DNA from 3 places in the Xanthomonas rydalmerensis genome. Region 1 is predicted to be linked to each of the others. Evidence: predicted binding sites of a transcription regulator. Region 1 holds the regulator's gene; each other region holds the start of a gene.
What was found. Region 1 encodes FliA, which starts transcription of late flagellar genes. Its sites were predicted from a motif close to TAAAGTTTNNCNNNCNNNGGCCGATAA; they were not measured.
Positions count from the first base shown of each region.

Region 2: QN245_RS04170 (methyl-accepting chemotaxis protein) is a predicted target of FliA. The motif match lies at 3,177-3,203, and genes of this name have one in related genera.
Region 3: QN245_RS06790 (methyl-accepting chemotaxis protein) is a predicted target of FliA. The motif match lies at 2,904-2,930, and genes of this name have one in related genera.

Region 1 covers NZ_CP126170.1:2,598,344-2,605,279, forward strand. The annotation lists gene flhA (flagellar biosynthesis protein FlhA) at 1-1,466, shown strand, start outside; gene flhF (flagellar biosynthesis GTPase FlhF) at 1,643-3,274, shown strand; gene QN245_RS10925 (MinD/ParA family ATP-binding protein) at 3,261-4,145, shown strand; gene QN245_RS10930 (RNA polymerase sigma factor FliA) at 4,142-4,891, shown strand; gene cheY (chemotaxis response regulator CheY) at 4,911-5,303, shown strand; gene QN245_RS10940 (protein phosphatase CheZ) at 5,304-5,912, shown strand; gene QN245_RS10945 (chemotaxis protein CheA) at 5,917-6,936, shown strand, end outside.
Region 2 covers NZ_CP126170.1:979,572-986,507, reverse strand. The annotation lists gene QN245_RS04185 (class I SAM-dependent methyltransferase) at 1-1,185, opposite strand; gene QN245_RS04190 (VanZ family protein) at 1-1, opposite strand, end outside; gene QN245_RS04180 (pteridine reductase) at 1,240-1,974, shown strand; gene folK (2-amino-4-hydroxy-6-hydroxymethyldihydropteridine diphosphokinase) at 2,125-2,613, opposite strand; gene QN245_RS04170 (methyl-accepting chemotaxis protein) at 3,345-5,255, shown strand; gene QN245_RS04165 (chemotaxis protein CheW) at 5,315-6,841, shown strand; gene cheB (chemotaxis-specific protein-glutamate methyltransferase CheB) at 6,838-6,936, shown strand, end outside.
Region 3 covers NZ_CP126170.1:1,656,938-1,663,873, forward strand. The annotation lists gene QN245_RS06785 (methyl-accepting chemotaxis protein) at 30-2,294, shown strand; gene QN245_RS06790 (methyl-accepting chemotaxis protein) at 3,097-5,367, shown strand; gene QN245_RS06795 (hypothetical protein) at 5,528-6,010, opposite strand; gene QN245_RS06800 (amino acid permease) at 6,529-6,936, shown strand, end outside.

The DNA of each region.
Region 1 (6,936 bases):
GCGACGCCATCGCCGGCATCCTGATCCTGTTCATCAACCTGATCGGCGGCATGGCGGTCGGCGTGCTGCAGCATGGCATGCCGGTGGGACAGGCCGCCTCCACCTACACCCTGCTGTCGATCGGCGACGGCCTGGTCGCGCAGTTGCCGGCGCTGCTGGTGTCCTCGGCGGTGGCGATGCTGGTCACCCGCGCCTCGCGCTCGCAGGACATGGGCGCGTCGATGATGGGCCAGGTGTTCGGCCAGCATAAGGCGCTGGCGGTGGCCGCGGCGATCATGGGCCTGGTCGGCCTGATCCCGGGCATGCCCAACGTCGCTTTCTTGACGCTGGCGCTGATCCTGGGCCTGCTGGCCTGGAAGATGTGGAAGCGCAGCCTGCAGCCGACCCCGGCCGCCGCCGAGGCGGCGCCGCAGGCGGCGGCCGCGGCCCAGGCCAATGCCGAACTGGGCTGGGACGAACTGCGTCCGATCGACCCGCTGGGCCTGGAGGTCGGCTACCGGCTGATCCCGCTGGTGGACAAGGCCCAGGGCGGCGAGCTGATGGCACGCATCAAGGGCGTACGCCGCAAGCTGACCCAGGACATCGGCTTCCTGGTGCCGCCGGTACACATCCGCGACAACCTGGAACTGCCCGCCAACGCCTACCGCCTGCTGGTGCACGGGGTGCCGGTGGCCACCGCCGACATCCACCCGGACCGCGAACTGGCGCTGGACCCGGGCGGCGCGCTCGGCAAGATCGACGGCATCGCCGGCAAGGATCCGGCGTTCGGCCTGGATGCGACCTGGATCCAGCCGCACCTGCGCGCCCAGGCCGAGACCATGGGCTACACCGTGGTCGACCCGGCCACGGTGATCGCCACGCACCTTTCGCACCTGATCCGCGAACATGCCCCGGAACTGCTCGGCCACGAGGAAGTGCAGCAACTGCTGGCGACCCTGGCCAAGAGCGCGCCCAAGCTGGTCGAGGACCTCACCCCCAAGGCGCTGCCGCTGTCGGTGGTGGTGCGGGTGCTGCAGAACCTGCTGATCGAGAAGATCCCGGTGCGGCAGCTGCGCAAGATCGTCGAGGCCCTGGTCGAGCACGCGCCGCAGAGTCAGGAACCCGGCGCGCTCACCGCCGCCGTACGCAACGCCCTGGGCCGGTTCATCGTCCAGGAGATCGCCGGCATGGCCCCGGAACTGCCGGTGTTCACCCTGGCCCCGCAATTGGAACGTGTCTTGCAGGACTCTACCCAGGGCAACGGCGCGGCGCTGGAACCCGGACTGGCCGAACGCTTGCACCAAAGTCTGGCGGACTGCGTGAGCAAGCAGGAGGCGCGCAACGAACCGGCAGTGGTGCTGGTGCCGGCGCAGGTCCGCGCCGCCCTCGCCCGCCTGGTCCGCCACAGCGTCCCCGCGCTGTCGGTCCTGTCCTACAGCGAAGTGCCGGAGGACAAGCGGCTGAAGTTGGTCGGCACGATCAGCTGATTGGCGGGGATTGGTGATTTGGGATTCGGGAGTCGCAACAGCGGGCCCGGCACGCGGAGAGAGACAGCAATGACACGAACGAACACAACCAGAGCAAGGCGACCGGATAGCAGCCATGCCATGGCGGCCTCCGCAACCAATCCCCACTCCCCAATCCCGAATCCCGGCACTCACCCATGAAGATCAAACGCTTTGTCGCCCCCGACATGCGCACCGCCTTCCGGATGGTGCGCGACGAGCACGGGCCGGATGCGGTGATCCTGTCCAACCGGCGTACCGACGAGGGCATCGAGATCGTCGCCGCCAGCAATTACGACGAGGCCCTGGTGCAGCGGGCGCTGGATTCGGTGCGCCCGGACGAGGCGCCACGCGCCGCCGCGGCGCAGGCACCGGCCGCTGCCGCGCCGCGCGCCGCCCGCAGCGATAAGGCCGCGGCCAGCCCGGCGATGGCGATGATGGCCGCGATCAGCGAGCGCCGTGGTGGCGCCGCGGCGACCGCCCCGGCCGCTGCCGCAGCCCGGCCGCTGACCCAGCCGGCGGCGCTGGCCGCCTCGGCCATGCCTGCTGCGGCCGCCCCGGCTGCCGCAGCGCGCCCGGCCGCAGCGGCCAAGGCCCCGGCACCGGCCACGGGCCGCGCCGACTTCAGCATCCCCGAGGACGTGTTCCGCAACGCCCCGATCAGCGTGCCCATGCCCAGCCCGTTCGCCGCCGCCCCGGCGCCGGCCGCCGAGGCCATGCCGGCCTGGCGCGACGACGTCGCCGCGGTGGCGCTGACCCCGGTGGCGAGCCCGGCCCCGGCCGTGCCTGCGCCGAGCGCGGCCAAGCCGGACGCGCCGGCCACTGCCGGAATCCCGGCGGCCGCGACGCTGGCGGCGGTGCCGACCTTCCCGGCCCCGCAGAACGACGAACAATTGACGCAGCTGCGCGACGAACTGGCGCTGATGCGGCAGATGATCGAGCGCGAGATGAACCGCCTCACCGACGAACGCCTGCGCGGCTCGCCGGTCCGCGCCCAGGCCCTGGAATTGATGGACGACTATGGCTTCGACAGCGGCATCACCCGCGACGTGGTCATGCAGATCCCCGCCGACCTGGAGCTGCACCGCGGCCGCGGGCTGATGCTGGGCCTGCTGTCCAAGCGCCTGCCGATCGCCCCGCTGGACCCGATCGAGGAAGGCGGCGTGATCGCCCTGATCGGCCCCACCGGTGCCGGCAAGACCACCACCATCGCCAAGCTGGCCTCGCGCTTCCTGGAGCGCCATGCCGCCCGCGACGTGGCCCTGGTGACCACCGACACGGTCCGCGTCGGCGGCCGCGAGCAGCTGCACAGCTACGGCCGCCAACTCGGCATCGCCGTGCACGAGGCCGACAGCGACGCCGCGCTGCAGCAGCTGCTGGAGCGCCTGGCCGACTACAAGCTGGTGCTGATCGACACCGCCGGCATGGGCCAGCGCGACCGCGCCCTGGCCGCCCAGCTGCACTGGCTGCGCGCCTCGCGTGTGGTCCGATCCTTGCTGGTACTGCCTGCCAATGCCCATTTCTCCGACCTGGACGAGGTGGTGCGCCGGTTCGCCGGCGCCGACCCACAGGGGGTCATCATGACCAAGTTGGACGAGACCGGGCGGTTCGGCAGTGCCTTGTCGGTGGTCGTGGACCACCGCCTCCCCATCACCTGGGTGACCGATGGACAGCGCGTGCCGGACGACCTGCACCGCGCCAACGCCGCCAGCCTGGTATTGCGCCTTGAAGATTTGCGGCGCGCTGCCGATAAGCCCTGTACTCCGGAGCAGACCCATGCCGTCGCGTGACTACGTCAATCTGACCAATGCCTTCCCCCTGTCGGCGACGCGTAGCGAACCGCTGGGTCCGGTGCGCACCATCGCCGTGACCGGCGGCAAGGGCGGCGTGGGCAAGACCAACATCTCGGTCAACCTGTCCATGGCGCTGGCCGACATGGGCAAGCGCACCCTGCTGCTGGACGCCGACCTCGGCCTGGCCAACGTCGACGTGCTGCTGGGGCTGACGCCCAAGTTCACCGTGGCCGACCTGGTCGCCGGGCGCTGCACCCTGGAAGAGGTGCTGATCGACATGCCCAACGGGCTGATGGTGGTGCCCGCCGCCTCCGGCCGCCGTTACATGGCCGAGCTGCCGCCGGCCCAGCACGTGGGCCTGGTCAACGTGTTCTCCGAGCTGCAGCGCGAGCTGGACGTGATGATCGTCGACACCGCCGCCGGCATCACCGACAGCGTGCTGACCTTCTGCCAGGCCGCGCAGGACGCGGTGGTGGTGGTCTGCGACGAGCCGGCCTCGATCACCGACGCCTACGCCCTGATCAAGGTCCTCTCGCGCGAGCGCGGCGTGGACCGGGTGCAGATCGTCGCCAACATGGTGCGCGACCTCAACGAAGGCCGCCTGCTGTACGACAAACTGAGCCGGGTCTGCGAGAAGTTCCTCGGCGACGTGTCGCTGAACTACCTGGGCTGCGTGCCGCAGGACGACTGGCTGCGCCTGTCGGTGCAGCGCCAGCAGCCGGTGGTCAAGGCCTACCCGTCCAGCCCGTCGGCGCAGGCGATCGCCGAGATCGCCCGGCGCACCGCGCGCTGGCAGGCGCCGACCGCCCCACGCGGCAACGTCGAGTTCTTCGTCGAACGCATCATCCAGCGCGGGGTGGCCGCATGAACGCCGCCGCCCACTACCGCGCCGTCCAGCGCAACAGCGCCAACGACTACATCGCCCAGCACTCGGACCTGGTCCGGCGCATCGCCCATCACCTGGCGGCGCGACTGCCGGCCAGCGTCGAGATCGACGACCTGATCCAGGCCGGCATGATCGGCCTGATCGAGGCTTCGCGCAGCTACGACGCCGAACAGGGCGCCTCGTTCGAGACCTACGCCTCGATCCGCATCCGCGGCTCGATGATCGACGAGATCCGCCGCGGCGACTGGGTGCCGCGCTCGGTGCACCGCCGCGCCCGCGACGCCGCCTCGGCGATCCGCAAGATCGAACAGAGCACCGGCCGCGCCGCCGCCGCCAACGAAGTGGCCGCGGCGATGGACATGCCGCTTCCCGAATACCTGCGTTTGATGGAAGATGCCGCCCGCGGCCAGGTGCTGAGCCTGGAGTCGCGCATCGAGGACCATGGCGAGCTGGATACCATCGCCAAGGGCGGACCCAATCCGCAGCAGATGCTCGAGCGCAGCGAATTCGGCCGCGAGCTGGGCAAGGCCATCGCGCAGTTGCCCGAACGCGAGCAGTTGGTGCTGTCGCTGTACTACGAGCAGGAATTGAACCTCAAGGAAATCGGCGCGGTACTCGGGGTCAGCGAGTCGCGCGTGTGTCAGATCCATGGCCAGGCCACGGTACGGTTGCGCGGACGCCTGAAGGCGTTCGGTGTCGCCGATGCCGGTCTGGAAGACGAAGAATAGGAACCCTTAGGAGTCAGTGGTGAACAAGAACATGCGGATTTTGATCGTGGACGATTTCTCGACGATGCGGCGCATCGTCAAGAATCTGCTCGGCGATCTGGGCTTCACCAACACCGCCGAGGCCGAAGACGGCAACAGCGCCCTGGCCGCGCTGCGCTCGGCACCGTTCGAGTTCGTGGTCACCGACTGGAACATGCCCGGCATGACCGGCATCGATCTGCTGCGCAACATCCGCGCCGACGACAAGCTCAAGCACCTGCCGGTGCTGATGGTCACCGCCGAGGCCAAGCGCGAGCAGATCATCGAGGCCGCGCAGTGCGGCGTGAACGGCTACATCATCAAGCCGTTCACCGCGCAGACGCTGCAGGAGAAGCTCGGCAAGATCTTCGAACGCCTGGGAGCGACCGCCTAAATGGAAGCCACCGCCGAACGTACCGCCCTGATCGAACGCCTGCAAGGCGCGCTGGACGCGCTGGAGAACGGCGACGAGGCCGGCTGGCGCAGGGAGATCGACACCCTCGCCGCCTGGCGCACGCGGCCGATGATGCAGGGCCTGAGCCGGCTCGCGCGCGATCTGGGTCAGGCGCTCGGCGAACTGCCGGTGGTGCCCAGCGAGGCCGGCGAGCTGGACGACGCCTGCTCGCGTCTGGACCACGTGGTGGAGATGACCGAACAGGCCAGCCACCGCACCCTGGACCTGGCCGAGGAATGCCGCGCGCTGGCCAACCAGCTCGCCGCCGGCGGCCTCAGCGGCGACCAGGGCGAGATCCTCGACAAGATCCGCCACAACCTCACCGAAATGGCCCTGGCGCAGAGCTTCCAGGACCTGACCGGGCAGATCATCCGCCGCGTCGCCGGTATCGTGCGCCGCGTGCACGAAGGCTTCGGCGCGCTGGGTCTGCCGCCGAAGGAAGAACGCAAACCCGACGGCAGCCTGGCCGGCCCGGCCCTGCCCGGTCTGGACCGCCACGGCGTGTCGCAGAACGACGCCGACGACCTGCTGTCCGGACTGGGACTGTAATGCCATGAGCGCCGTACCCGACGACATCGCTGCCGACTTCATCATCGAGGCCCAGGAGATCCTGGACCGGCTCGGCGAGCAGTTGGTGTCGCTGGAGCAGGCGCCCGAGGACAGCGGCCAGCTCAACGCCGTGTTCCGCGGCTTCCACACGCTCAAGGGCGGCGCCGGCTTCCTGGCGATCAACGCCATGGTCGAGCTGTGCCACGCCGCGGAGGAAACCCTGGGCATGGCCCGCGCCGGCCAGGCCACCCTGCAGGCGCGGCACTTCGACGCCGCGCAGCAGTCGCTGGACTACCTGCAGTCGATGCTCGACGCCTTCGGCAGCGGCCAGGAGCCGCCGCGTGCGCCAGCGGAACTGATCGCGCAGTTCGACGCGCACGGCGATGCCGCCCCGGCACCGGCCCCGGCCAAGAGCGCCGCGCCGGCGCCCGCCCCCGCAGCGGCCACCGCCGCGGCCGCGGGGGATCTGATCAGCGACGACGAATTCGAAGCGCTGCTGGACCAGTTGCACGGCGATGCGCCGCCGACGGCCACGCCGCAGGCGCTGCAGCCGGCGCCGCGCGCGCCCAGCGCCGCGCCCAAGGCCGCGGCCGCCCCGGCCAAGGCCGCCGAACCCGAACACACCGTGCGTGTGGACACCAAGCGCCTGGACGCGATCGTCAACCTGATCGGCGAACTGGTGCTCTCGCGCAACCGACTCAAGACCCTGCGCGTGCGCCTGCGCGACGAGGAACTGGACCGCGCGGTCAGCAGCCTGGACATCGCCACCGCGCGCCTGCAGTCGGCGGTCATGCGCACGCGCATGCAGCCGGTCGGCAAGGTGTTCTCGCGCTTCCCCAAGGTCGCGCGCGACGTCGCCCGCTCCCTCAACAAGGAAGTGGAACTGGAACTGATCGGCGCCGATACCGAACTGGACCGCAACCTGGTCGAGGCGCTGGCCGATCCGCTGGTGCACCTGGTGCGCAACGCCATCGACCACGGCATCGAGGCGCCGGCGCTGCGCGAGGCCACCGGCAAGCCGCGC
Region 2 (6,936 bases), 1.6 Mb from region 1:
TCACAGCCGCCAGGTCAGGTCGCCGGACAGGAACGCCGGTGCCAGCGACACGTCGCGCTCGAAGCCCATCACCTGGAAGCGCTCGCCCATCTCGCTGGGCAGGGTCAGCCGCTTCACCTGCTGGCGCAGACGCAGTTGCGCGGCTTCGTCGCCGCGCGCCTCGGCCTCGGCCAGCAGCGCGTCCAGGCCGTTACCGAGCAGGAAGCTGGCCTGGTTGCAGTAGCCGGCCAGGTCGAAGCCCGCTCCGGTGCCGGCCTCGGCCAGCGCGGTGAAGTCCACCGACGCGGTCAGGTCCTGCAGGCCCGGCCAGCGGTACGGGTCGGCGTGCGTGCGGTGCCGGTAGAACGCGCGCAAGGTGCCGTCGTCGCGCTCGGGCAGATAGAACTCGCGGCGCGGATAGCCGTAGTCCACGAACAGCATCGCGCCGCTGCGCAGGCCGCCGGCCACCGCCTGGATCCAGTACGGCAACTGCGGCAGCAGCTCGGAGCGGTAGCCGTCGGCGAACGGCACCTGCAGATAGCGCTCGATGTGCCGCACCGCCGCCGCCAGCAGCGGGTCGGCCGGCTGTTCGCCGCGGCGGAAGCGGCCCTCGCCGTCCAGGGTCACGGTCTCCTCGAACACTTCGCCGTCGCGCAGCGCGAAGCGCGGCGTCGGCAAGGCATCGATCACCTCGTTGGCGAACAGCACGCCGTTCCAGTCGTCGTCGAACGGCCGGTCCAGCCACTCCACCAGATCGAACACCGGCGGGATCAGCGTGCGCGCCAAGCGCTCGCGCTGGCGTTCGCGCAGGTCGGCACTGGGTTCCAGGATCGCGTAGCGCTCGGGCAACGCATCCAGCGCCAGCAGGCGCTTGAGCATGACCTCGGCGAAGGCGCCACTGCCGCCGCCCACCTCCAGCATGCGTGCCTGCGGCCCGAGTTGTTGCAGCACCGGCGCCAATGCATTGGACACGGTCGCGGCGAACAGCGGCCCCAGTTCCGGCGCCGTGACGAAATCGCCCTCTTCGCCGAACTTGCTGCTGCCGGCGCTGTAGTAGCCGAGGCCGGGCGCGTACAGCGCCAGCTCCATGAAACGCGAGAAGGGAATGGCCCCGCCGGCGGCGGCGATCTCGGCGCGCACATGCGCGGCCAGGCGCTCGCTGTGGGCCAATGCGGTGGCATCGGGCAAAGGAAGGTCGGTGGGCATGCGGTGCCGGATTGCGTGGACAATGCACAGCATAGCCGAGCATGGAACCCGTACATGACCCAGACCAAAGTCGCCCTGATCACCGGCAGCGCGCGGCGCATCGGCGCCGGCATTGCCCGGCGCCTGCATGCGGCCGGCTACGACGTCGCCTTGCATGCGCACACCTCGCAGGCCGAGCTGCACGCGCTGGCGCAGGAACTGGAAACCGTGCGCACCGGCAGCACATTGACCCTGCAGGCCGATCTGCGCGACACCGCACACCTGCCCGAGCTGGTGACGCAATGCGTGGCGCGCTTTGGCCGGCTCGATGCGCTGGTCAACAACGCCTCCAACTTCTATCCCACGCCATTGCATGACGCCACGCCAGCGCAGTGGGACGACCTGTTCGCGGTCAACGCGCGCGCCCCGCTGTTCCTGGCGCAGGCCGCGGCCCCGCAGCTGCGCCAGCATGGCGGCGCGATCGTCAACCTCACCGACCTGCACGCCGAACAGCCGCTGCGCGCGCATCCGCTGTACAGCGCGGCCAAGGCCGCCCTGGCGATGCTGACCCGCTCGCTGGCACTGGAACTGGCACCGCAGGTGCGGGTCAACGCCATCGCCCCCGGCGCGATCCTGTGGCCCGACGCCGGCAAGGACGCCGCCGCGCAACAGGCACTGCTGGCACGCACCCCGCTGGCGCGCACCGGCCAGGTCGAGGAAATCGCCGAGGCCGTGCGTTGGCTGCTCGACGACGCCAGCTTCGTCACCGGACAGACCTTGCGGCTGGATGGGGGGCGCGGGCTGATGTGAGGCCGGGATTGGGGATTCGGGATTTGGGATTCGCTGTGAAGCAGGGATTCGGGATGTAGGGATTCGGGATTCGCTTCAGGCAGCAGCAACGGCGAGAGCGCATCGGGTATCCGCTTTTGCGAATCCCCAATCCCGAATCCCCAATCCCCACTACTCAACCAACTCCACCACCTCGAACGCCTTGCCATGCTCCGCATGCGCCTGCCACAGCGCACCAAGGCGTTGGCCGCTGACAGGATCGACGAAGTCCGCGGCGATGTCGGCCAGCGGCTTGAGCACGAAGGCGTGGCGCAGCTCGGGGCGGGGGATGCGCAGGTGGCCGGGCCCTTCGACGATACGATCGCCGTAGAACACCACGTCGATGTCCAGGGTGCGGTCGCTGAAGCGCGGGCCGCTGCGGTCGCGGCCGTGCGCATCCTCCAACGCGTGCAGCCAGGCATCCAGCGGCGCCAGCTCCCAATCGGTCTGCAGTGCCACTGCATTGTTGAGGAACGCCGGCCCATCGAAACCGACCGCTGCGGTGCGATAGGTCGGCGACACGACGATCGCGCCGAACTGCCGGCGCAGCGCCGCGATCGCCGCGGCCAGGTGGTGATGCGGGCGCAGGTTGCTGCCCAGGCTCAGAAGCACAGTGGTCATGCACTATTCGCGCATGCCGCGGCCGCGAGCGTCAACCGGCAAATGCGCTCGCCACCACGGCGCCAGGTCGCTGCCGACTGCTCCGCCCGTTGCGCGCGATAGAAGATCCATCGGATGCGCGCTGCGAACATGGCGATGCATGCGAAGCACAGGCCTGCGGACGGTAAAGACGACACGCCCGTCGTCTCACCCTAGAGAACGTCACCCCGGATCGACCGTTCCCGGCGCCAGCACCGCTCGCGCCTGTGACCACGCGACAACACGGCCCGAGAGTTCAGCGCGCGACCGCGCGTCACGCCGGAACGGATGGCCCGGCCTCGATGCCGCGCGGAATCCTCATCGCCCGTCGCGGCTCCAATGCAGGTCGCGCAGGGCGGGCCTGTCTTCTGCTGCAGCGAATGACCCCACAGGACAGCCCGCGACCATGCCATGGCGTAACCGCGCGGGGCCGATACCCACGCGCTGCAGGTCGCATCACCGACCTCTGCTCATACCCAACCAGACCAGCGTGCTATCGCAAAACGACACCCTGGCAGCCCATCACACCTTGCTCACAACAGCCCTAAAGGTCTCTGCCCACCCGCCGATACGTGAAGAGTTCGTCAAAAATTGACCTCATTTTGTAAACAAATTGGCTTTACTTCACTAGTGTTTCAGATTTGTTCATAAATGCAGTCAGTCGGCAACTTGTTCATTCAAATCAAACACCTCCATCCTCCCAAGGACCCGTAATGGCACTCGTGAAACATTCCCAGAAGCAAGCCACCAGGGCGTCCGACGGCCCGCGTGCGACCACCACCCGCGATGCCGAAGCGCAGCGCAAGCGCGCCCGCACCCTGGCCAAGCAGCAGCAGGCCGCCGAGCGCATCGCCGCGGCGACGACGCAACTGGCCTCGGGAATCAACGAGGCCGCCGCGGCGGCCGAAGAACTGAAGCGGGCCTCCGATCAGATCGCCGCCGGCGCGGAAGAGGCGAGCAGCGGCGCGCAGGAATCATTGGCCGCCTTCAAGCTGATGGACGACGCCATCGCCCGCCAGCGCCACAACGCGGACCTGAGCCAGGCGCGGGTGGAATCCACGCAGGCGCTGGTGGCACGCGCCAACACCGACATCATCAGTCTGGTCGCCAACGTCGGCTTCGTCGCGCAACGCCAGGCCGCCTCGGTGCAGCGGGTGCAGGAACTGGAGCAGCAGGCCGCCAACATCGGCGACATCGTCAAGGCGGTGGTACGCATCGCCGACCAGACCAACCTGCTGGCGCTCAACGCCGCGATCGAGGCGGCCCGTGCCGGCAAGCATGGCAAGGGCTTTGCCGTGGTCGCCGACGAGGTGCGCACGCTGGCCGAGACCTCGGAGAAGAGCGCCAAGCAGATCCAGGACCTGGTCGGACAGATCCAGCAGGAAGTGAAGGTGGTGGCCGAGGGCATCAACACCTCCGCGACCTCCATCGAAAGCGAAGTGGCCAAGGGCCGCACGATCACCGAACAGCTCGAGCAGATCCGCAAGGACGCCATCGAGGTCGCCGCCGGCGCCACCGAGATCGCCAATGGCGCGCAGCAGTCCGCCAGCGCCACCCAGCAGGCGCTGAAGGGTTCGGAGAACATCGCCGCGGCGGCCGAGGAGCAGTCGGCGGCGGCCGAGGAATCGGCCAAGACCGTGGCCGAACAGTCGCGTGCCCTGAGCGAGTGCGAGCAGACCACGCAGGCGCTGTCGGAACTGTCCGAGGACCTGAAGAGTTCCACCGATGTGGCCAAGAGCGCCGAGGAAGTGGCCTCGGCCGCCGAAGAACTGTCCTCGGCGGTGCAGGAGATCAACCGTTCCAGCGCGCAGATCCTGACCGCGATCGACCAGATCCGCCGCGGTGCGCAGGTGCAGGCGGCCAGCGTCGAAGAAGCGGCCACGGCGGTCGCGCAGATCGAAAGCGGCCTGACGATCGCGCAGAACCGCGCGCAGACCAGCAACGAGCGCGTGATCGCGATCAAGGGGCTGATGGCGGTCAACAAGAGCGCGGTCGATACGCTCATCGCCGGCATCGGCCAGTCGGCCGAAGCCACCCGCATCAGCATCCGCCAGATCACCGAACTGGAGCTGGTGTCGCGGCGCATCGACAAGATCGTCGACGCCATCACCACCGTCTCGATCCAGACCAACATGCTGGCGGTCAACGGTGCGATCGAAGCCGCACGTGCCGGCGAGTTCGGCAAGGGCTTCGTGGTCGTGGCCACCGACATCCGCAACCTGGCCCACGATTCGGCCGAGAACGCCGACCGCATCAAGGACCTGGTGAAGGCGGTGCAGGACCAGATCGGCGTGGTCGGCCGCGACCTCAACGAGATCGTCACCACCACCTTCAACGAAGCCGAAAAGGCCAAGGTCAGCACCGCCAACCTGATCCAGATCGAGACCGACATCACCGCCGCGGAAGCCGGCATCGCCGAGGTGCTGGCCAGCGCCAACGACATCGCCACCGCGATCTCCCAGGTGCGGACCGGCATGACCCAGATCTCGGCGGCGGCGCAGCAGGCCGAAAAAGCCGCCAGCGAGTCCGCCGCCGCCGCCCAGCAGCAGTCGCAAGGCACCGAAGAACTGGCCGCCGCCATCGAGGAGATTTCCTCGCTGGCCGACGAACTGCAAAGCGCGTGAGCGCCAGCGAGGGTCTTATGAGCAACGATCCTTCTTCGCAAGCCGCAGCGGCTGCGCGAATGGACGACGACGCGTCGGACGCCGAGGGCGCCGGCACGTCCAGCGGGCGCCTGTTCGTCACCTTCCTGGTCGGCAGCGACGTCTTCGCGGTGGACATGGCGCCGGTGCAGGAAATCATCCGCGTCCCGGACATGGTCCGCGTGCCGCTGGCGCCGCCGGCGCTGGACGGCCTGGCCAACCTGCGCGGCCGGGTGCTGCCGATCATCAGCCTGGCGCGCGTGTTCGGTCTGCCCGAACGCCCGGCGGACGACAGTTCGCGTGCGGTGGTGATCGACCTGGGGCAGCCGCTGGGCTTCGTGGTCGACCGCGTCGCCAGCGTGGTGGAGGTGCAGCCGGATTCCATCCAGGACATCGGCGAGATCAGCGCCACCGTCAACAGCGAACTGCTGTCGGGCCTGCTCAAGGACGTGGGCGGGCACCAGATGGTGATGGTGCTGGATTTCGCCCGCCTGATCGCCAGCCAGTTCGGCACCATCGGCGCGCTGGTCCGGCATGCCGGCAGCGCCGGCTTCGTCGAGGACGCGCGCGACGAGGAAGACGACGCCAACAACGATCAACTGCAGTTGGTCAGCTTCGAGGTCGCCGGGCAGGAATACGCCATCGGCATCGAGCAGGTGCAGGAAATCGTGCAGGTCCCGGAACACCTGGTGCAGGTCCCGCACTCGCAGCAGCACGTGCTTGGCGTGATGACGCTGCGCCAGCGGCTGCTGCCACTGGTGTCGCTGCGCAGCCTGTTCGGCCTGCCCAGGCAGGGCGTCAACGAACGCAGCCGCATCGTGGTGATCAACAGCGGGCACCTGTCCGTCGGCGTGGTGATGGACAGCGTCAAGGAAGTCCTGCGCGTGCACCGGAGCGCGGTGGACCAGGTCCCGGCGCTGCTGGCGCGCGGCGGCGACATGGCCGAGATCAGCCAGATCTGCCGCCTCGACCAGGGACAGCGCTTGGTGTCGATCATCGAAGCGAGCAAGTTGTTCGACCACTCGAAGATAAAGGAAGCCCTGCACATGGATCTTTCCCGCCAGAACGACGCCGCCGACGAACTGCTCGACGAGGAGATCGACGACGAAGAGCAAGTGGTGGTGTTCCACCTGGACGCGGAAGAGTTCGCCGTGCCGATCGCCAGCGTGCAGGAAATCGTGCGCGTGCCGGCGGAACTGACCCGGGTCCCGCGGACGCCGGCCTTCGTCGAAGGCGTGATCAACCTGCGCGGCGCCGTGCTGCCGGTGATCGACCAGCGCCGGCGGCTGGGCCTGGCCCGCGTGGACCGTGACGACCGGCAGCGGATCATGGTGTTCCTGCTCGGCGGCGTGCGCACCGGCTTCATCGTCGATGCCGTCACCGAAGTGCTGAAGCTGCCGCGCCAGGCGATCGAACCGGCGCCGCAGCTGAGCGAGGAGCAGGCCAACCTGATCACCCGCGTCGCCAACCTGGAGAAGCAGCGCCGCCTGATCCTGCTGATCGAGCCGGAGCGGCTGCTGCCGCACAGCGACCTGCAAGCGCTGGAGCAACTGAGCGAGGCGGCGTGATCAAGCTGCTCATCGTCGACGACTCGGCGCTGATGCGGCGCAAGTTGTCCACCCTGTTCGAGCAGGCCGGCGGCTTCGAGATCCGCCTGGCGCGC
Region 3 (6,936 bases), 940 kb from region 1:
TCCCCCCATTCTCACTCGGTACCCCATCCATGATCGGTTTCCTGCAGCGCTACAACGTCGGGACGCGGCTCGCGTCCGCCTTCGGCGTCCTTATCCTGCTGTCCTGCGCCCTCGTCGGCGCCGGCCTGCTGACGTTGAAACAGTCACGCGACATGATGGATACCATCGTCAATCGGCGCATGCAGATCCTCGATTACACCGGCGAAATGCGCAACGCCAGCGCGTTGATCGCGATCAATCTGCGCAACATCGTGCTGCCAACCACGCGTGAGGAGAACGAGCGCTTCGCCAAGGTCGTCGACGAGCAGCGCCGCTACTACGGCGAGATCCACGACAAGCTCTACGCGATTCCGGTCACCAATGCTGTCGGCGCGCAGATGCGCAAGGCGATCGACGATGCCTACGCGCGGACGCGGGTCGCCAACCAGGAGGTGCTGGATCTGGGCATGCAGGACAAGGACGCCGAGGCGCTGAAGGTGCTGATTGCCCAGGCCGCGCCGGCCACCCAGCGATGGCAGGAGGCGCTCAACGTCTATGCGAACCGGCAGCGCGAACAGGGCGCTCAGGCATATGCGAGCGCCGAAGCAGCCATGGATCGCGGCCGTGCCTTGTTGATCGCAGGCGGCGCCATCGTGGTGCTCGTCAGCGGCCTGCTGGCCTGGCTGATCACCCGCAGCCTGACCCTGCCGCTGACCCGCGCCACCCGCGTCGCCGAGGCCATCGCCAGCGGCAAGCTGGACAACGACGTGCGCACCGACGCCCGCGACGAGACCGGCCGCCTGCTGGTCGCGATGCAGGGCATGCAGCAGCAGGTCAGTAACCTGATCGGTGCGCAACTGGAGATGGCCAAGCGCCACGACGCCGGCGAAGTCAGCCATCGCATCGACGCAGAGGCGTTCCCCGGCGACTACGGGCGCATGGCGGCCGAGACCAATGCGCTGGTGGCCTCGCACCTGGCGGTCAAGACGCGCCTTGCGCAGATCATGGGCCGCTATGCGATCGGCGACCTGTCGCAGGACATGGACCGCCTGCCCGGCGAGGAAGCGGTGTTGAGCCAGACCATGGACGAGGTCAAGGCCAACCTGTCGGCGATGAACGGGCAGATCAAGCAACTGGCCACCTCGGCCGCCGACGGCGACTTCAGCGCGCGTGGCGACGCCGAGCGCTTCCAGTACGACTTCCGGGTGATGGTGGAGAGCCTGAACCAACTGATGGCCACCGCCGACGGCAACTTGCAGGCGCTGTCCACGCTGCTGCAGGCGATCGCCGCAGGCGACCTGACCGCACGCATGCACGGCGATTTCCGCGGCGTGTTCGCACAGATGCGCGACGACGCCAATGCCACCGCCGAACAACTGGCCGGCATCGTCGGCCGCATCAAGCACTCGGCGGTGTCGATCAATGCCGCGGCCACCGAGATCGCCGCCGGCAACGACGACCTGTCGCGCCGCACCGAGCAGCAGGCCGCCAGCCTGGAAGAGACCGCCGCCTCGATGGAGGAGCTGACCTCCACCGTCCGCCAGAACGCCGAGCACGCGCGCCAGGCCAATCAGCTGGCGGCCGGCGCGGCCTCGGTCGCCGCGCAGGGCGGCAGCGTGGTCGGTGAGGTGGTGACCACCATGAGCGGCATCGAAGCCTCCTCGAAGAAGATCGGCGACATCATCTCTGTGATCGACGGCATCGCCTTCCAGACCAACATCCTCGCGCTCAACGCGGCGGTGGAAGCGGCGCGTGCCGGCGACCAGGGCCGCGGTTTCGCCGTGGTCGCCAGCGAGGTGCGCACCTTGGCGCAGCGCTCGGCCAGTGCCGCCAAGGAGATCAAGAGCCTGATCGACGACTCGGTGAGCCGTGTGGCCGAAGGCTCGGCCCTGGTCGATCAGGCCGGCAAGACCATGACCGAGATCGTGACCTCGGTGCAGCGCGTCACCGACATCATGGGCGAGATCTCGGCTGCGTCGCAGGAGCAGTCGGCCGGCATCGAACAGGTCAACCAGACCGTGACGCAGATGGACGAGAGCACGCAGCAGAACGCGGCCTTGGTGGAAGAGGCCAGTGCGGCGGCGCGTTCGATGGAGCAGCAGGCGGTGGAACTGAGCCAGGCGGTGGCGCTGTTCAAGCTGGACGCCTCGGCGGCCGCGCCGTTGGTGCACGCACCGCGTCATCACGCCAACGCGGCACCCGCAGGCAAGCGCAGTGTCCGTCCGGTGGTGGCGAATGCCGCACCGGCGCGGCGTGCGGCGCAGCCCGCCGCGGCGCTGGCGTTGGCTTCGGACAAGGATTGGCAGGAGTTCTGATCCAGAGGTTGTGCTGCATCGGGCGGCGTGGCGCAACGCGCCGCCCGCTCCACACGGCCGGCAGCCACGCTGCTGCCGGCGCCACGGCGCGCTGATCCAGGCGTTTGCTGTTGCAGTCGATGATGCCGTGCCTGCAGGGGCGCGGCGCCTGCGCTCCTGAGAAAGCCGCACCCCACGTGCGCGCGGCACCGTGTGCCGCCCTCAACACCGCCACGCTCACGCGTACGTATCGCCGCATAGCGTGTTGCTGACCTGCGTCATGTTCGCCGCTGCCGCGTGCGTGCGCTTTCGTGCAAAGGGGCATGTGCCGCTTGCACGACCGTATCCGCGCGTCATTGCATGCCCCATCTCTTCCTGTCGATGCTGCGACGCGACTGCGATCGCACTTCTTGTCGGCGTCGCGCGCGTTTGGCATGCCGCGCACCGCGGCCAACGGAAAGTTTTTCCACCTCTCGCCCTTTCATCGCAAGCAAGTGCCATGCCGGCATTTGTAACCCTGCATGCACGCATCTTTCACGCAAAACGGCCGATCCGGCCGCTGCGCGAATGCGCCTTCGACACATCCGTCATCTGCCTGAGGCTGTTCAATAAATTCTCCGCAATCGCCTCTCAAGTCTCTCCGCGGGAAGCCGTTACACCGCCCGCACATTGAGCGGGACGCGTCATCAAGCGTTTGATTCAAAACGCTTTTTCACGCTCTCTTCATCCCGGTTCCATTCGGGCGCACGCACCGGCGGCTGGTCGGTGCGCGTGGTCCCGGCCGCTCCATTGCCCCAGCCATTCCCCCAAACAGGCCTCTTCCATGATTGCATTCCTTCAGCGCTACAACGTTGGCGCCCGGCTCGCCACCGCATTCGGCATCCTTATCCTGTTGTCCTCGGCGCTGGTCGTCGCCGGGCTGCTGACCCTGTTCCAGGCGCGCGAGCGACTGGACGGCATCGTCAACCGCAACATCGCCGCCATCCGCGCGTCCAGCGACATGCTCAACGCCAGTTCGGTCGTGGCCATCAATGTCCGCAACATCGTGTTGCCGACCTCGCAAGAGGACAACGTCCGCTTCTCCAAGATCGTGGCCGAGCAACGCGCGCGCTACCAGGAGGCACGCAAGCGGGCGGGCGCCATTCCCAGCGGTGCGCAGAGCCAGGCCGTGCTGGAAGAGGTCGATCGCGCCCGGCAGATGACCGTGGACGTCAACAACCGGGTCATGGATCTGGGCATGCACGACAAGTCGGACCAGGCGCTGGCCCTGCTGATGGCCGAGTCCGCGCCGCTGACGCAGAAATGGCAGGACGCCATCGCCAGCTATGCCGATCTGCAGGCCACGCGCAGCAGCGAAGCCTACGCGGACGCGACGGCCGCGATGGCGCGTGGGCGCGCGATGCTCATCGCCGGCGGCTTGGCCGTGGTGCTGGTCAGCAGCCTGCTGGCGTGGATGATCACCCGCAGCCTCACCGTGCCGCTGGCCCGCGCCACCCGCGCCGCCGAGGCCATCGCCGACGGCCGCCTGGACAACGACGTGGTCACCGATGCGCGCGACGAGCCCGGCCGCCTGCTGCTGGCGATGGGCCGCATGCAGCACCAGCTGCAGCGCTTCTCCCGCGAAACCACGCTGATGATCGAGTTGCACGCCGACAAGGACATCAGTCACCGCATGCCGCAGGACTTCCCCGGCGTCTATGGCGAGCTGAGCAAGGGCATCAACACCATGATGTTCGAGCACCTGGACGCCATCGTCGAGGCGGTCGAGATCCTCAACCAATACGCTAACGGCGACCTGCGCCGCGACGCCCGGCGCCTGCCCGGCAGCCGTGCGGTGCTGCACGAATCGATGGACGCGGCCAAGGCCAGCCTGCTGGCGATCAACACCGAGATCAAGCGCCTGGCCGCCGCTGCCGCCGCCGGCGACTTCAGCGCCCGTGGCGATGCCGCGCACTTCCAGTACGACTTCCGGCTGATGGTGCAGGACCTCAACGCGATGATGGAGGTCAGTGACCGCAACTTGGGCAAGCTGTCGGCGTTGCTGCAGGCCATTGCCGCGGGCGACCTGACCGCGCGCATGGACGGCGAGTTCCATGGCGTGTTTGCGACCATGCGCGACGACGCCAACGCCACCGCCGACCAGCTGACCGGCATCGTCGGCCGCATCCAGAACGCCGCCATCAGCATCAATGCTGCCGCCAGCGAGATCGCCACCGGCAACGACGACCTGTCGCGCCGCACCGAGCAGCAGGCCGCCAGCCTGGAGGAAACCGCGGCGTCGATGGAAGAGTTGACCTCCACCGTCAGGCAGAACGCCGAGCATGCGCGCCAGGCCAACCAGCTCGCCAGCGGCGCGGCGTCGGTCGCTTCGCAGGGCGGGGCGGTGGTGGGTCAGGTGGTCGCCACCATGAGCGGCATCGAAGCGTCGTCGAAGAAGATCGCCGACATCATCGGCGTGATCGACGGTATCGCCTTCCAGACCAATATCCTGGCGCTCAACGCCGCAGTGGAAGCGGCACGTGCGGGCGAGCAGGGCCGCGGCTTTGCCGTGGTCGCAAGCGAAGTGCGCACCCTTGCGCAGCGCTCGGCCAATGCCGCCAAGGAGATCAAGGGCCTGATCGACGACTCGGTGAGCCGCGTCGCCGAAGGCTCGGCGCTGGTCGACCAGGCCGGCAGCACCATGCAGGAGATCGTCGCATCGGTGCAGCGCGTCACCGACATCATGGGCGAGATCTCGGCCGCGTCGCAGGAACAGTCCGCCGGCATCGAACAGGTCAACCAGACCGTGACGCAGATGGACGAGAGCACGCAGCAGAACGCGGCGCTGGTGGAAGAAGCCACGGCGGCCGCACGTTCGATGGAGCAGCAATCGGTGGAGCTGACCCAGGCGGTGGCGCTGTTCAAACTGGAGGGCGCGCCCGTGGCAGTGCCGTCGCCAGTGCAGTCGCTACGCGGCAGGAGCGTGGCGCCTGTGGCCACGCGCAGCCCGCGCCCGCTGGCTGCGGCAGCGGCAGCGGCAGCGGCTGCCCCGGCACGACGCGCGCCGTCGTTCGCGGCGGCGGTGGCGCTGGACAAGGATTGGCAGGAGTTCTAAGTCGCAACGGTCCGGGACCCGGACTGCTGTTGCGCTTGCGCGGCCGCCTTCTTTGGAAGGCGGCCGCCTACGTTTGGCGATCGGGCGATCGGCGACGTGGCCCGATTCGGGTACCAGCGGCCAGCGGCCGCCGGCTGCGGCCGCGACGCACAGCTGGCGCTTACTGCGGCGGCTTGGTCTGCGGGCTCTTGATCACGTACGAGGTGATGTACTCGCCGTTGGAGCCGTAGACCACCACGATGGTGGTGTTGGCGTCGCGGTAGACCACCGTGGCGTTGCACGGGCAGCTCGCCGCGGCGGTGACCATGCCCAGCGGCTGGTTCTTCGCATCGTTGACCGCGATCATCTGCTCCTCGGCGGCTGTGCCGATCGGCAGCCGTGCCTCGGTGCCCGGCGTGGCGGTGAGCACGGTGATGACCTCGTCCTTCAACGAGTTGATCTGCACGAAACGCAGGCCGGCCTTCTCGAACGTGTAGACCTTGAACAGCGGCGACAGGCTGACGTTCTGCTTGCCGATGGGCAGGCGTTCGCCCATGCCCTGGATGGCATCGGCGGCGTTCAGCGGTGCGCGCTCGGCGGCCTGCAGGCAGGGCACGGCCAGCGCGGCCGCCAGCATCGTCAGCGTCAGTAGCGGTTTGATCATGGTGTCTCTCCTTGTCTGGATGTACGGACCTGTACGCCATGGGACGAGCGGCAGCCGTGGTCCTTTCCGGCCGGAGCGCCCGCAACGGGCCGTCTCCCGGTCCGTCGTCGCCTGCCGTCCTCCTGGCTCCGCGTGTGCGCCCTCATCGGCAGGTGCGGAGATAGGAGACTTTGCTGGCGTCGAGTTCAGTATTTCTGACGTTAGTATCGCTGTCAATATGCAAAATCAGAGAGATCCGAGAAATTCGCCGTTGCTTCGGATGTAAGGTGATTCCGTACTTTCCGCAGCCTGGTTGGCGCTGGCGTGTTGCCGGGCAAGCCGTAATGCCGGGACCGTGTTCGCCCGCACGCAGCGGGCGGTCTCCCATCGCGGCCGCGTGCGCGGATCCGCGCTGCGTTGCAGCAGCCATTCCGCGGCGGCGGGCCGATCCGCGCTCCCGGGCGGCCAAACACGGGCGCAGCCGCACGCCGCCGCCGTCAGCCTGTATCGTGTCGCGTTTTCCGCACCCGACCGAGCCGATGCCGCATCCGTCCGCGCCTGTCCCGCCCGCCGCCGCACCCGCCTTGCGCCATGCGCTGAAACCGCGGCAACTGATCATGATGGGATTGGGCAGCGCGATCGGCGCCGGCCTGTTCCTGGGTTCCGGCGTCGGCGTGCACGCCGCGGGGCCGGCGGTGCTGATTTCCTACCTGGTCGCCGGCGCGCTGGTGATCATCGTGATGAACGCGCTGGGCGAGATGGCGGCGGCCAAGCCGGCCAGCGGCGCGTTCTCGGTGTACGCCGCCGACGCGATGGGGCCGACCGCCGGCGCCACCGTGGGCTGGCTGTGGTGGCTGCAACTGGTGATCGTGATCGCAGCCGAGGCGGTGGGTGCCGCCGGCCTGCTGGCGACGGTGTGGCCGGGCTTGCCGGTGCCGCTGGCCGCG